Martelella endophytica: one gene and its partner. Each later gene encodes a partner of the first gene's protein in a complex. Links are inferred from orthologs where the notes say so. Each region holds a gene or a part of one and is shown on either strand. Other genes may lie near its edges. The genes, in order: TM49_RS11895 and accD.

Evidence for each region.
Region 2: the proteins of TM49_RS11895 (region 1) and accD are in contact, whole or in part, in a solved structure (PDB 8UXZ), measured with the Escherichia coli proteins. The link is inferred for Martelella endophytica from one-to-one orthologs.

What each region holds. Positions count from the first base shown.
Region 1 is NZ_CP010803.1:2,615,873-2,623,550, reverse strand. Bases 4,362-7,273 are described here. They hold TM49_RS11895 (acetyl-CoA carboxylase carboxyltransferase subunit alpha), read right to left. Parts: upstream 6,339-7,273; coding sequence 5,385-6,338; downstream 4,362-5,384. Other genes in these bases: xerD (site-specific tyrosine recombinase XerD), read right to left, coding at 6,414-7,273; TM49_RS11900 (L,D-transpeptidase family protein), read right to left, coding at 4,362-5,233. Also shown: TM49_RS11920 (M20 aminoacylase family protein), read right to left, coding at 232-1,395; TM49_RS11915 (D-alanyl-D-alanine carboxypeptidase family protein), read left to right, coding at 1,583-2,659; TM49_RS11910 (CobW family GTP-binding protein), read left to right, coding at 2,673-3,758; TM49_RS11905 (sulfurtransferase TusA family protein), read right to left, coding at 3,735-3,992; more of TM49_RS11900, read right to left, coding at 3,989-4,361; more of xerD, read right to left, coding at 7,274-7,364; TM49_RS11885 (shikimate kinase), read left to right, coding at 7,461-7,678. UniProt on the Escherichia coli protein: Component of the acetyl coenzyme A carboxylase (ACC) complex. First, biotin carboxylase catalyzes the carboxylation of biotin on its carrier protein (BCCP) and then the CO(2) group is transferred by the carboxyltransferase to acetyl-CoA to form malonyl-CoA.
Region 2 is NZ_CP010803.1:1,091,683-1,099,436, reverse strand. The notes cover bases 1-2,988. They hold accD (acetyl-CoA carboxylase, carboxyltransferase subunit beta), read right to left. Parts: upstream 1,967-2,988; coding sequence 1,034-1,966; downstream 1-1,033. Other genes in these bases: TM49_RS05030 (hypothetical protein), read right to left, coding at 2,951-2,988; trpA (tryptophan synthase subunit alpha), read right to left, coding at 2,076-2,915; TM49_RS05045 (bifunctional folylpolyglutamate synthase/dihydrofolate synthase), read right to left, coding at 1-879. Outside these bases: more of TM49_RS05030, read right to left, coding at 2,989-3,229; trpB (tryptophan synthase subunit beta), read right to left, coding at 3,232-4,452; TM49_RS05020 (phosphoribosylanthranilate isomerase), read right to left, coding at 4,465-5,127; TM49_RS05015 (M48 family metallopeptidase), read right to left, coding at 5,191-5,931; TM49_RS05010 (DUF2852 domain-containing protein), read right to left, coding at 6,070-6,507; TM49_RS05005 (nitroreductase family protein), read right to left, coding at 6,668-7,264; gyrB (DNA topoisomerase (ATP-hydrolyzing) subunit B), read right to left, coding at 7,463-7,754.

The DNA of each region.
Region 1 (7,678 bases):
CTTACCCTGCGCTTACCCGGAAATTTCTCGGAAAAGGCGCGAGAAATATGAAACTCGTAAACATTTGAAACCAATAAGAAAAAATGGTGATCCCGACGCGATTCGAACGCGTGACCCTCAGATTAGGAATCTGATGCTCTATCCTGCTGAGCTACGGGACCACTCGCCCCTCAATACAAAAGAGACGGCGAGAAGGAAAGCCCTGATTTGGGTGGGCTGTTCCGGTGTTTTTCAGGCGGAGAGCCGGCTTTCCGCGAGGCGCACCCAGTAGGATATGCCGTAGGGCAGCGCCTCGTCGTCGAAATCGTAGGCGGGATTGTGCAGGCCCGCGGTATCGCCGTTTCCGAGCATGATGAAGGCGCCGGGACGGGCCTCCAGCATGTAGGAAAAATCCTCGGCGGCCGTCCACGGGGCAAAATCGGTATCGACCGATGCCTCGCCGGCAACATCGATGGCGGCCGCAGCAGCATGAAGCGTCTCGTCCGGGTGATTGACGGTCGGCGGATAGTTGCGGTGATAGCGAAGCTCGGCCTCTGCGCCATGGGCGGCTGCAATGCCGGTTGCGATCGCACCGATCCGTGCCTCGGCAAGGTCGCGGCTTTCGGGCGTGAAGGAACGCACCGTGCCGCCGAGCTCGGCGTCGTCGGGGATGATGTTGTGGGCAAAGCCGGCGTGAAATTCCGTGACGGAGACGACCAGCGGCGTCACCGGGCCGATGTTGCGCGAGACGATCACCTGCAGCGCCTGGACGATCTGGCTGCCGATCAGCAGCGGATCGATGGTCTTGTCCGGTTGGGCCGCGTGGCCGCCCTGGCCCCTGACAATGATGCGGAATTCGTCGGTCGCGGCCATGATCGGGCCCGGACGGATCGCGAATGTGCCGACCGGACGGCCCGGAAAATTGTGCATGCCATAGATCTCGTCGATGGCAAAACGCTCCATCAGACCGTCGTCGATCATCGCCTTGCCGCCGGCGCCGCCCTCTTCGGCGGGCTGGAAGATCAGGGCGACGGCGCCCTTGAAGTTGCGGGTCTCGGCAAGGTGCTTTGCAGCGCCGAGCAGCATCGCCATGTGGCCGTCATGGCCGCAGGCATGCATCCGGCCATTGACCGTCGACGCCCATGCCTTGCCGCTCTTCTCGACCAGCGGAAGCGCATCCATGTCGGCGCGCAGTCCGATCACCCGGCCGCCCTCGCCGCGGCCGCGGATCAGTCCGACAACGCCTGTACGACCAATCCCCTCGACGACCTCATCGACACCAAATGACCGCAATTTCTCTGCTATGAAGGCCGCCGTGCCGTCGACGTCATAAAGCAGCTCCGGATATTGGTGAAGGTGCCGCCGCCAGTCTCGAGCCTCCTCCTGGAGCTTCACGGCAGAGTTCAACAATGGCATTAAGCATACCCCTGCATTTTTTTAGAATTCCATGTAAAACGCGCTAGAACCCTATTAGGGAGCGGCGGGCCGGAGCGAACCGGTCCTGTTGCACAAGGGGTATATGGATAACGGACGGCAGGCAAGTGGAGACAGATTCGTGTTTCAGCATACCTCGATAGCGGGCAACCGGAGAAGAGCGTTCACCATGGCGGCTCTCGCGCTTGCGGCCGCGCTCGCGTCCGGCTTTGCGGGAAAGGCCGCGGCCAATCCCTATATCGTCGTCGACGCGAATACCGATCGCGTGCTGTTTGCCGAAGAGCCCTTCCGGCGCTGGTACCCGGCGTCTCTCACCAAGCTGATGAGCGCCTATCTTGCCTTTTCCGACATCAAGGCCGGGCTTCTCGACAAGAATTCGGTCGTCACTTTTTCGGCCGCCGCCGCCAACGAGCCTGCCACGAAAATGTATTTCGCGCCGGGCGCGCGCGTCACACTCGACTCCGCCTTGAAGATGATGCTCGTCCATTCCGCCAATGACGCTGCACGCGCTCTGGCCGAAAGCTCTCCTGGCGGCCGTGATGTCTTCATCCAGCGCATGAATGCGACAGCGGCGAAGCTCGGCATGGCCGACACCCATTTCGTCAATGCAAACGGCATGTCCTCGATGAGCAATCCGCAGCCCGGCCAATATACGACCGCCCGCGACATGGCGGTCCTGGCGCTTGCGATCGAACGGGACTTTCCGGAATATCTCTATTATTTCAAGATCCCGGGCATCGCCAGCAACAGCGGCCGCTACCGCAACACCAACCTGCTGATCGGCAACTTCGATGGCGCGACGGGCATGAAGACCGGCTATGTCTGCGCCTCCGGCTACAACCAGGTCTCCACGGCGACCCGCGATGGCAAAGCCGTGGTCGTCGTGGCGCTCGGAACCATGACCATTCCCGAGCGCGCGGAGCTTTCCGCCAAGCTGCTGCAGGCCGGCCTCACCACGACCGAACGCAACGGGCCGCTGATCTCCGGCTATCTGCCGACGGAACCGGTGGACGCCGCTGTCGCCGACATCACCTCCTCAACCTGTTCGCAGGCTGCAATGGAAGCCAAGGCGGGCCTGATCGACGAGGACGGCGACTATGTGCTCAACTCGCCCTATCTGAAGCCGATTCCGGATGACTTTGCCACGGTCGACGCCTTCCGCCTGCCGAACGACACGGAAATGGCCTCCAGCACACTCGACAGTCTCACCATCGTGCCGCTGCCCTATGCGCGGCCGGTGCAGTGACAGGTTCAAATGCATGTATCAGTTACCCCACCCCATTCCCGTATCGATCGTCACCGGCTTTCTCGGCGCCGGCAAGTCCACACTCATCAACAGGCTCTTGCGTGACCCGGCACTGTCGGATGCGGCGGTGATCATCAATGAGTTCGGCGAGATCGGCATCGACCATCTTCTCGTCGAAAGCGCCGGCGACGGCATCATCGAGCTCTCGAACGGCTGCCTGTGCTGCTCGGTGCGCGGTGAACTGATCGACACGCTCGCCAACCTTCTGGACGCGGTGCAGACCGAAAGGGTCAGGCCGGTCGGCCGGGTGATCATCGAGACCACCGGCCTTGCCGACCCCGTGCCGGTCCTGCAGGCGGTGATGGCGCATCCGGCCATTGCCGCAAGCTTCCGGATCGATGGTGTGGTGACGCTCGTCGATGCGCTCGCCGGCCTCGCAACGCTCGACGGCCATATCGAGGCTGTGCGCCAGGCCGCCGTGGCCGATCGCATCGTGCTGACCAAAACCGATATCGCATCGGCAGAACAGACAAACGCGCTGCAGGACAGGCTGACGGCGCTGAACCCGATGGCAAAGATCGTCGATGTGGCGGATGGCGAAGCCGTGCGGCCGGGCCTGCTGGCTGCCGGCCTGTTCGATCTTGCGCGCAAGCCGGATGCTGTCGGCGACTGGCTTTCGGCAGAGCCCGCCCATCATCACCATCACCATGACGTCAATCGCCATGACGAGCATATCCGCGCTTTTGCCCTTGCCGCCGACCGTCCGCTTGCACCGGGCGCTATCGAAGCCTTCCAGCATCGGCTGGCCGCAAATCATGGTGACCGGCTGTTGCGGCTGAAAGGCGTCGTCGCGGTTGAGGGCATGGCCCGGCCGCTGGTCGTCCATGGCGTGCGCGACATGGTCTATCCGCCGTCGAGGCTTGAGGCCTGGCCACCGGGAAGCGAGGGACTGACACGGATCGTCGTCATCACCCGCGACCTGCCTGAAGCGCCGGTGAGCGAGCTCTTTGCCGCCTTCACGGGCCGGCCCGGCATCGACAGGCCCGACCGCGCGGCGCTGGAGGAAAACCCGCTCTCAGCCTTCGGCTTCAGACGTTAATACCGCGCCGCGCTCGATCGTGAACCGGTGACCGGTTGCCGTTTCTTCCGAAGCCAGCAGGACATGGCCCTGCTGCTGGCAAAGGTGGGGAATGTCGATAATGGCGAGCGGATCGGTGGTTTCGACCTCGAGAACGTCACCCGGCTTCAGCCCGGCGAGGCGCCGGCCGGTCTTCAGCGCCGGCAAAGGACATTTCAGTCCCCTGAGGTCGTAGCGGCGCGTGGCCTGCGTCACCAGAATTTCCAGAACGGCTTGCTTTCCTTCACCGGTTCGGGTTCGGCATAGGCCGTGATCGGGCTGCGCTCGGGGATCGGAACATCCGCAACGGCGACAGGCAGATCGGCAGGTGCCGGCACCGGCTGAGCCGCCGAGGCAACGGCCGCTCCCGCGTCGGACGCCGGCGGAATGGCTGCGGTCTGGGTCGCGGTGTCGATCGTGTCGGGCACGTCCACCGCACCATACTTGGCGATGCGGTATTGCTCGAGCGAAACGAAGCGGCCGGCTTCAAGCGACGGTCCCGTCGGCTGGTAGAGCGCATCCATCGGGTCCGGCCGGGTGTCGGCGACCAGCGCCTTGCGCTCGGCTTCGGTCGGATCGATCCAGACACGGCCATCGTCCTTGGACAGCGCCTTGTCAAAGTCGGTCATGTATTTGGACTTGTACTCGGTCAGCAGCGCCACCTGGCTCGCCGGCACATTCGATGTCATCACCGGGCAGGACTGATCGGAAGCGATCGCAGCGCCGTTGACCGGGTCCTTGTTGAAGACGTAGCGACCGCCGCAAACGTCGACATCGGGCACCACATGGGTGACGTCGAAATAGTCGTAGCCTTCCTTCAGCATCTGCCAGAACGGATAGTTGTCGTTATAGCGATGGCGGGCCATGTTCTCGGCGGTCATGCGGAACGGATAGGCCTGCAGCATGATCGACTGCTGGCCGCCCTTGAAGGCGTCACGGGCGAAGGCGAAGATTTCCAGGATCTGCTCGTCGGTCATCGAATAGCAGCCGCGCGAGGAGCAGGCACCGTGGATCATCAGATCCGAGCCGGTGAACTGGTTGGCGCGGTCGTAACGGTTCGGATACCCCGTGTTGATCGCCAGGAAATACTGCGAATAGGGGTTCAGCAGGCCCTGCGACAGCGGATAGAAGCCCTCGGGCGCCTGTCGGTCGCCCTCTTTCTTCTTCGGCCCCAGCGAGCCGGACCAGGCGCAGATTTCGTAGGATTCCAGCTCGCCGTAGGTACCGTCGCGCTTCTGCTTCCAGATTTCGAGGATACCCTCCTCCTTGAAGATCCGGATTGTAATCGGGGCGTACTTGTCCATGTTCTTCGCGGTCATGCGGGCGACGACCGGCGACGGCAGGGCATAGTTCATCTTGTCCTGCACGGTGGCAAAATCGGTGCTGTCAAAGAAGCTGTTGCACCCCGTCAACGCCAGACCGGCGAATACAATCGGGGCTATCATTCGCAAACGCATGGATCGAACCTGCCGGATTTTCCCTCGCGGCGCCCTGCTTCCGGCACGGCGCCTTCGCGACTATACTGGAACAATAACCGTCAAGAAACCGTTAACTCTTTCTTGTCCGGTCTGCAACCGCGCCCGAGGAAATGCGCACAGGCTCCACGCGTCAGAGGTTACGGCCGATCGCAAGAAATTTCTGACGACGCTCGTTCCTGATCTCCTCGGCCGACATTCCGTCGAAACCGGCGAGCGCTTCGGCGATCTGATCGCCGGAGGCGTCGATGACCGTATCCGGCGCGCGGTGCGCACCACCGACGGGCTCGGGAATGATTTCATCGACGACACCAAAGCCCTTCAGGTCCTGGGCGGTAATGCGCATGTTGGTTGCCGCTTCCTTGGCGCGGGTCGAATCGCGCCACAGGATCGAGGCGGCCCCTTCCGGCGAGATCACCGAATAAATGGCGTGTTCGAGCATATAGACGCGGCTTGCGGCCGCGATCGCGATGGCGCCGCCGGACATGCCCTCGCCGATGACCAGCGCGACCATCGGCACGCCGAGCCTGAGACACATCTGCGTCGAACGCGCGATCGCCTCGGCCTGCCCGCGCTCTTCGGCACCGACACCCGGATAAGCGCCCTGCGTATCGATCAGCGAGATGACCGGCAGGTTGAAGCGGTCGGCCAGCTCCATGACGCGGATTGCCTTGCGGTAACCCTCTGGACGCGGCATGCCGAAATTGTGCTTGAGACGGCTCTTGGTGTCATGGCCTTTTTCCTCGCCGATGAAGGCGACGGGGCGGCCGCGGAACCGGGCAAAGCCGGCCTGGATCGCGGCATCCTCACCGAAATTCCGGTCGCCGGCGAGCGTGGTGAGATCGGTGAAAAGGCGCTTGGCATAATCGACGAAATGCGGACGCTGGGGGTGGCGGGCGACCTGCGCCTTCTGCCACGGATTGAGCTTCTGGTAGATCTCGGTCATCGCCTCGCTGACGCGGGTCTCCAGCCGGGCAATCTCTTCGGTGGTGTCGATACTCTCGTCTTCGGAAGCGAGTTTCTTGAGCTCGATAATCTTGGCTTCAAGATCGGAAATCGGCCTTTCGAAATCGAGATAGCTGTACATTTTCGAACTTTCCGTGGTTTGTCCGACATGCCCGGGGCGCGTCCCCTGAGGCTCTTCCATACGATATTGTGCCGCTTAATCCCGTTTTTTCACATCTTTTGCAAGGGGGTGATGCATTTCCACGAGTTCGCGCAGCCGTTCTTCAAGGACATGCGTGTAAATCTGCGTTGTGGATATGTCTGCATGACCGAGCAATTCCTGGACGGCGCGCAGATCCGCTCCGTTCTGCAGCAGATGGCTTGCGAAAGCGTGACGCAGCACGTGCGGCGAGATTGCCGAAGCCTTGAGACCGGCCCGCGCGGCAAGGCCCTTCAGGTCGCGGGCGAAGACCTGGCGGGAAAGGTGGCCGGCAACCCCTCTGGAGGCAAACAGGTACGGATTTTCCTCATCCTCACCGACCGCCCGTCGTTCGATATCGAAGGCTTCGAGCGCGGCAATGGCACGGCGCGACAGCGGCACTGCCCGCTCCTTGTTGCCCTTGCCACGAATGGTGAGGAAGCGCTCCTTCCGCTTCAGCACCGAGGCGGGAAGCGTCACCAATTCGGAAACCCGCATGCCGCTCGCATAAAGCGTTTCGAGGAGGGCGGCCATGCGCAACCGTTCAAACCGGCCGGGGCCGGGCTCGGCGGCTTCCGTCTCCGCCTGGCGCAGCAAACGGTCGACCTCGGCGACGGAGAGCGTCTTCGGCAGCGGCATCGCCTTTTTCGGGCCATCAATGACACCGGTCGGATCATCCTGGCGGAGACCCTCCGCATAGAGAAAGCGGTAGAACTGGCGCAGCGCCGAAAGCCGCCGCGCCTGCGAGGTGGCGGCAAAGCCGCGGCGCGCGAGGTCGCCGAGATAGGCGGAGATATCGGCGCTCGCCGCCGCATCGGCCGTCACCTTGCGGGGGCCGAGAAATTCGCGGAAATCATCGAGGTCGCGCTCATAGGCTTCAAGCGTATTGCCGGCGGCACCGCGCTCGGCGCTCAGCATTTCCAGAAATGCCTCGATATGCGCGCCCGACAGGTCAAGCGTCTCTGCCAATGCCGTTTCCCTCCGGAAAGCCCGCGATTCTCGCCGCCTCGTCTTGACGCCCAATGGACATTTGCCGATACGTGGCGGGAACAGATTGGGCGCACTATGAACGCAAAACAAGATTCGGGTAAACCAGGGCTCCGTCAAAAGGCACTTGCCGGCCTCGCGGGCCGCAACCTGATTCTGGTCGGTCTCATGGGCGCCGGCAAGACTGCGATCGGCAAGCTTGTCGCCAACACGCTTAACCTTCCCTATATCGACACGGACCAGGAAATCGAGACGGCCGCGCGGATGACGGTATCGGAACTCTTCACCCGCTATGG
Region 2 (7,754 bases), 1.5 Mb from region 1 along the record:
CACGTTCAGCATCGCCTGTTCGACAGCATGCTCGTCGACCGAAAATCCGGCAGCCTTGACCGCCGCGATCGCCGCCGCCGCATTGGCATACTGGTGGCGACCGGGCAGGGCCGGCAGCGGCAGATCGAGCAGGCCATCGCCATCCTGATAGACCAGCCGGCCATGCTCCTCATGCGCGGAAAAATCCTGCCCGTAGAGATGCAGCGGACAGCCGAGCCGGTCGGCGGTGGCAATCAGCACCTCTTCGGCAGCCTCAAAATCCTGCTGGCCGATGACCACCGGCACGCCAGGTTTCATGATCCCCGCCTTTTCCGCGGCAATCAGCTCGACCTTGTCGCCGAGATAGGCCTGATGATCGAGCGAGATCGGCATGACGACCGAAACCGCGGGCTTTTCGATGATGTTGGTCGCGTCGAAACGGCCACCGAGGCCGACTTCGAGAATGACCGCGTCGGCTGGAATATCGGCAAACAGCACGAAGGCCGCGGCCGTCAGCAGCTCGAACACCGTCGCCTTGACACCGGCATTCGCCGCTTCGACACGGCGCAGGGTTTCGGCGAGGAGAGCATCATCGACAAAAGCGCTGGCGCCGCCGGGCCCACCGATGCGGAAGCGCTCGTGCCAGTGGACGAGGTGGGGGGAGGAATGGACATGAACGGACAGCCCCGCCGCCTCCAGCAGCGCGCGCGAAAAGGCGCTTGCCGAGCCCTTGCCGTTGGTGCCCGCAATGTGGATAACGGGCGGCAGCGACAGATGCGGATTGCCGAGCTTGGCAAGGAGCACGGCGATCCTGTCGAGCGAAAGGTCGATGCCCTTGGGATGGAGCTGAAGCAGGTGTTCGATGACCCGCTCGGCGGCGCCGAATGATTGGTCAGGCATGGTGTTTCCAGTTTCCGGGCGCGAGGCAGCGCCGCTGATCTGCTGCGGCACTTTCGCCGGGCCGTGTGGCCCGGGCTGCCGGCGCCCGGCTATCCGGCGTTGCGTGGTTTCTTGCTGCCGGAACGCCGCCGGCAGCCGGGAAGGGCGGCCCGGTTCAGGGGGCGGCGGGCACTTCGGCGCCCGCTTCCGCCGGGACCGGGTGATGCGGCGGCTCAAGCAGTGCGCTGGCGGCCGTGCCGGGCACGCCGGTCATGATCTTCAGCACCCGCGCCAGCGTGGCGGGGATATCGTGACGCTTGACCACCATGTCGACCATGCCGTGGTCGAGGAGATATTCCGCCGTCTGGAAGCCGTCCGGAAGCTGTTCGCGGATCGTCTGCTCGATGACACGGCGGCCGGCAAAGCCGATCTCCGCGCCGGGTTCGGCAATGTGCAGATCACCCAGCATCGCGTAGGAAGCGGAAACGCCGCCCGTTGTCGGATTGGTGAGCACGACGATATAGGGCAGGCTCGCCTCGCGCATCATTTCCACCATCACGGTCACGCGCGGCATCTGCATCAGCGACAGGATGCCTTCTTGCATGCGCGCGCCGCCCGATGCCGGGAAGATCACCAGAGGGCATTTTTCGGCAAGCGCACGGTCGAAGGCCTGGATGATCGCCTCGCCGGCAGCCATGCCCAGCGAACCACCGAGAAACTTGAACTCATGGACGACGCCGACGAGTTTCAGACCCTGCAATTCGCCGATGCCGGCGATGATCGTGTCTTCCTGGTCGGTCTTCGCCCGATTTTCCTTCAGACGGTCGGCATATTTCTTGGAATCGCGGAACTTCAGCGGGTCCTGCGCCACCTTCGGCTGCGGCAGGTCCTCGTAGACGCCGCCATCGAAGAGATCGGCAAGCCGCGCGCGCGCCGGCATCTTCATATGGAAGCCGGAGGAGGGGATGACCCACTTGTTTTCCTCGAGGTCCGTGTGAAACACCATGGCCCCTGTCTCGGGGCACTTGATCCACAAATTCTCGGGAACCTCACGGCGGCCGAACATGGAATTGATCCGCGGCCGAACGTAATTTGTAATCCAGTTCACCAAAAGAACCTCCTGCTTTGCCGTCTCGCGACGGAAATGCTTCTTTTATCTACGCACGCGACAGCGGGATCCCCGCCGCCGTGCATCAATGGCCTGCCGTGTGCCAGATTTACTCCGCCGCCGCAAGCCGGGCGTCACGCACGCCACTCGAGAGCCCACGCACGAAAGTGGCCACCGCATCAACCGTGTCCTTGCCGCCCTTGCCGTTCGCATCGAGGCTGCCGGCAATCTGGTTGACCACCGCGGTACCGACAACAACGCCATCGGCCGCCGCGCCGATGATGCGCGCATGCTCCGCCGTCTTGACGCCAAAGCCGACGCAGACCGGCAGGTCCGTATGCGCCTTGATGCGGGCGACAGCGGCGCCGATCTTCGAGGTATCCGGCAGCGCCGAGCCGGTGATGCCGTTCATCGAGACATAGTAGACGAAGCCCGACGTATTGTTCAGCACCGTCGGCAGGCGCTTTTCATCCGTCGTCGGCGTGGCCAGGCGAATGAAGTTCAGGCCCTTGGCCAGCGCCGGGGTGCAGAGTTCCTCATCCATCTCCGGCGGCAGGTCGACGATGATCAGGCCGTCAATGCCGGCATCGAGCGCATCTTCGATGAAGGCGTCGACGCCATGGATATAGATCGGATTGTAATAGCCCATCATCACGATCGGCGTATCGGCGTCGGTCTTGCGGAATTGCCGGGCGAGGTCGAGGGTCTTCACCAGCGTCTGGCCACCCTTCAGTGCCCTCAGGCCGGCCATCTGGATCGCGGGGCCATCTGCCATCGGATCGGAAAATGGCATGCCAAGCTCGATCACATCCGCGCCCGCCTTTGGCAGCGCCTTCATGATCTGAAGCGAGGTGTCGAAATCCGGATCGCCGCCCATGAAATAGGTGATCAGCGCCGGCCGGCCCTCGGCCTTCAATGCGGCAAAGCGTTTTTCCATACGTTCGGTCATACTCAACTCCGTGGCATCTTCGATGCGAATTCCGTCTACTCGTCTGCTTCCGACCAGGCCGTGATCGCCTTGACCAGCGACTTGTGCACCGCCTTCATGTTCAGGACGAGGCTGTCGATCTCGGCCGTGGCGTTGCCACCGGATGCGAGCGTGTTCAGCGCGGCGACAAGCTCGATATTGAACAGGTTCTGATGCGCCAGCCCCTCGATCACGGCGCGCCTGAGCTCGTCCTTGGTGCCGTCTTCTTCCTCGATGATTTCGAACAGCGCTTCCGCGAGTTCGGCCATCTCCTCGATGGTTTCCTCCCGCGACATGCTTACATCTCCATGCCGAGAAGCTTGCCCACGGTATGCACGTCCTTGTCGCCGCGGCCGGAAAGATTGGCGAGGATGATCTCGTCCTTGCCCATCTGCGGCGCGCGCTTGACGATTTCGGCGATCGCGTGGCTTGCCTCAAGCGCCGGAATGATGCCTTCGAGCCTCGTCATCAGCTGGAATGCCTCCAGCGCCTCGTCGTCGAGGATCGGCACATAGTCGACGCGACCGATATCGTTGAGCCAGGAGTGCTCCGGGCCGATGCCCGGATAGTCGAGGCCGGCCGAAATCGAGTGACCTTCCTTGATCTGGCCGTCCTCGTTCTGCAGCAGATAGGTGCGGTTGCCATGCAGCACGCCAGGCGAGCCGGCCGTCAGCGAGGCGCAGTGTTCCTCGCCATTGAGCCCGCGCCCGCCGGCCTCGACACCGACGATCTTGACATCGGCGTCATCGAGGAAGGGATGGAAGATGCCGATCGCGTTCGAACCGCCGCCCACGGCAGCGATGACGAGATCCGGCAGCCGGCCTTCGGCCTCGAGGATCTGTTCGCGGGCTTCCGTGCCGATCACCGACTGGAAGTCGCGCACCATTTCCGGATAGGGATGCGGGCCGGCGGCCGTGCCGATCAGGTAATAGGTGTCCTCGACATTGGTGACCCAGTCGCGCAACGCCTCGTTCATCGCGTCCTTCAGCGTGCCGTGGCCGGCCGTCACAGGCTTCACCTCTGCACCAAGCAGCTTCATGCGGAACACGTTCGGCGCCTGGCGCTCGACATCGGTGGCGCCCATGTAGACGACGCAGGGCAGGCCGAAGCGGGCGGCGACGGTGGCAGACGCCACGCCGTGCTGGCCGGCACCGGTCTCGGCAATGATCCGGGTCTTGCCCATGCGCTTGGCGAGCAGGATCTGGCCGATGCAGTTGTTGATCTTGTGCGAGCCGGTGTGGTTCAGCTCCTCGCGCTTGAAATAGATCTTGGCGCCGCCGAGATGCTCGGAAAGCCGCTCGGCGTAATAGATCGGGCTCGGCCGGCCGATATAGTGCTTGCCGAGCGATTTGAGCTCCGCCTGGAAGGCCGGATCGTTCTTCGCCTTTTCCCATTCGGCCTCAAGGTCGAGGATGAGCGGCATCAGCGTTTCGGCGACGAAGCGGCCGCCGAAAATGCCGAAGAGGCCGCTGTCGTCAGGTCCGGATCGGAAGGAATTCGGTTTCGGCGTCTCGTTCACGATCATTCTCCATCAGGCCGTCTTCAGCGACAGAGCCGCTTCGACAGCATCAAAAAAGGCATCGATCCGGGCGGGGTCCTTGATGCCGGGCGCGCTTTCGACGCCAGACGACATGTCGAGCCCTGGCGCACCCGTGACGGCAAGCGCCTCGGCGACATTTTCGGAATTCAGCCCGCCGGACAGGAAATAAGGGATAGTCGGGTCCATGGCTTCAAGCAAGCGCCAATCAAAGGTAACGCCGTTTCCGCCGGGAAGGTCGGCACCGGCCGGCGGCTTGGCATCGAGCAGCATTCGATCGGCGACACCGCGATATTCCTCGATCATGGCAAGGTCGGCTTCGCTGCGCACCGAAAGCGCCTTGATCACCGGAAGGCCGAACAGCGCCTTGACCGTCACCACCCGCTCGGCGCTTTCATGGCCATGGAGCTGCAGCATGTCGGGGCGCGCCGCGTAGACGATTTCCTCAAGCAGGTCGTTATCGGCATTCACGGTGACGGCCACCGTCTTTGCCCGGCCGCGGACATGGGCGATCAGGTCGGCGGCGACATCAGGCTCGACATGGCGCGGGCTCTTCTCGAAGAAGATGAAGCCCACATGGCTCGCGCCGCGCCGGATGACGTGGTCGAGGGTCTCGGTGCGCGAAATGCCGCAAATCTTGATGTCTGGCCGTTTCATGTCCGTTTCTTATCATATCGTCGCGTCAGTCGCGACCGCCTCATCTTCACGTTTTGCCGGCCCTCAGAACCGGACGGCATGCAGGAATGAACCCTCGGCCTTCAGCCAGGCGCGCGCTTCCTCGGTGCGCGGGCAAAGCTTGCGGCAAAGCGCCCAGAAGCGCGGCCCGTGGTTCATCTCCGTCAGATGCGCGACCTCATGAGCTGCAAGATAGTCAATGACATAGGGCGGTGCCATGGCAAGGCGCCACGAGAAATTGAGATTTCCGGCCGAAGAACACGAGCCCCAGCGGCTGCGGGTATCCTTGAAGGTGATCGTCTTGAAGGCCTTGCCGCTGGCAGCGGCGTGGAAGGCGGCGCGATCGGTCAGGATGCGCTTTGCCTCTTTCTTCAGATGCTCTGCGACACGCCGGCCGGTCGCCTCCGGCGGCCCGCTGACAAGCAGGACCCGCACGCCATCCTCCACACGGCTTTCGGTGAGGCCCCTGAGGCGGCCGCTGTGGCGCACGACATGCGGCTCGCCAAGCACCGGCAAGCTACAGCCGTCCTCGACCGTGATGCCGCGATCGGCTAGCCGGCCGACGCGGTCCATGAGCCAGTCGTGATGGCGGCGCAGGAAGCCGTCGACCTCGTGGCGGGCGAGGCCCGGCGGCACGGTGAGGCTGACGCCGTGTCCGCCGGGCTCGATCTTCAGCGTCATCCGCCGGGCGCGCGCATTGGTGCGCACGGTCAGCGGCAGGCGCCGCTCGCCAAGCTCGATCACGCTCTTGTCTTCCGCGGTCCGGGGTCGTTTGAGGAATTTCATGAGTGAAGCGGTACAGCCATTGGCGGCGTTGCGCCAGCATTGCCGGGCCAAAACCGCACAAAAAAACCGGCACCGCCCTGGGGGAAAGGCAATGCCGGGAACCTAACGGAGGTCAAACCGTCGTAAGTGTCTTCACTCTTATGCTTCCGGCGCAGGGGTGCCGCCGAAGCCGGTGTTGTTGCGCTCCCGCATGAAGCGGTCGAATTCCTCACGGTCGCGCGCCTTCCTGAGCTCGTCCGTGTAGCGGTCGAATTCAGCACGCATCTCGTCGAGCTTGCGCCGCTCTTCGTCGATGCGCTGCATCTCGCTGCGACGCCACTCATCGAAGGCGGCGTTGCCGGTCGACGACATACGATCGTCGGCCTGTCGCATGCTATCCTTCATGCTGCGGCGGCAGGAGCCGAACGCACGGCCCGCGGAACGCTTCCATTCGCTGCGGTTCATGTTCAGCCGATCGCCCCAGATGATGTAGGCGAGCATGACCAGCCCGAGCGGCCAGAAAACGATAAACCCGACGACCATCAGCGCGATCGTAAGTGGCGTCCACGCCGGACGCAGCAATGCGGTCTCGTTCATCTCAGTCTCTTCCTCGCTTTACTTCGGCGAAACAAACCGCCGATGATCACGATATGGAAATCCCAAGGTTTGGCTTCAAGTGTAAATCGGAAGTGCTTGGATGATTCATGTCAAACAAGGCGAAATTTGGAAATGGCGATCAGTTTTGCCAAATGAGAGATCAATCCGCCGTGAAACTGCCCTCGAATGCGACCTCGGCCAGTGCCTTGCGTGTGCTCTGCACCTCGCGTTCGCGAAGCGGTTTGGGCAGGGTTTCCTTGTGGCCATATTTGCCGACGACGAAGGCCATGTTGACCGCGTAGTCGGCGGGAATGCCGTAATGCTCCGCGATCCTGTCCTTGTGGATGCCGGCCATGCCATGGGTCTCGTAACCCATCAGCTTGGCCTGCAGGGCCGCCGCCATCCAGGCCGCACCGCTGTCGAAGGCATGCGTTGCGTTGTCGACAAGAGTGCCGTCCCGGCTTTTCCGCTTGGCGTGTGAAATGACGAAGACCAGTGCCGAGGCATTTCCCGCCCAGACCTGGTTGCCATCCATCAGCAGCCCGACGGCATCATCGAAGCCATCCGTACCGCGCAGCGCATAGACGAACCGCCATGGCTGGCCGTTGCCCGAAGAGGGCGCCCAATGGGCGGCATCGAGGATGGTGAGAAAGTCCGCTTTCGGCATGGGCTGGCCATCAAAGGCGCGCGGCGCCCAGCGGTTCAGAAACAGCGGGTCGATCGGATATTCGGAATGGCGGTGGTTGGAGTCGGTCATGAAAAATGCCTTTGCGCAATGAAAGCGAGACAGGGCCGGCGCACCGGGCGGCGCCATTCTGCAGGAAAGTGACCCGCCAGATATAGGCCTCCAGCGTAAAGGCGCCAAGCTTTGCCGAGACGGTTCCGCCAGCAATGAAACAAGAAAGGCGGCATCGCGAGATGCCGCCTTCCTGAATATTCATCGGTGCGGTGCCCGTCAGATATCGAGGTTTGCGACCGAAAGCGCGTTGTCCTGGATGAAGTCGCGGCGCGGTTCCACCTCGTCGCCCATCAGGCGGGAGAACAGCCCGTCGGCGCTGGTGGCATCGGCGACCTTGACCTGCAGCAGCGAGCGGACATTCGGGTCCATCGTGGTCTCCCAAAGCTGCTCGGCATTCATCTCGCCAAGGCCCTTGTAGCGCTGCATGGTCAGGCCGCGACGGCCGGCCTCGAACACGGCTTCCAGCATGGCGCGGGGGCCGAAGATGGTGAGGTCGCCATTCTTGCGC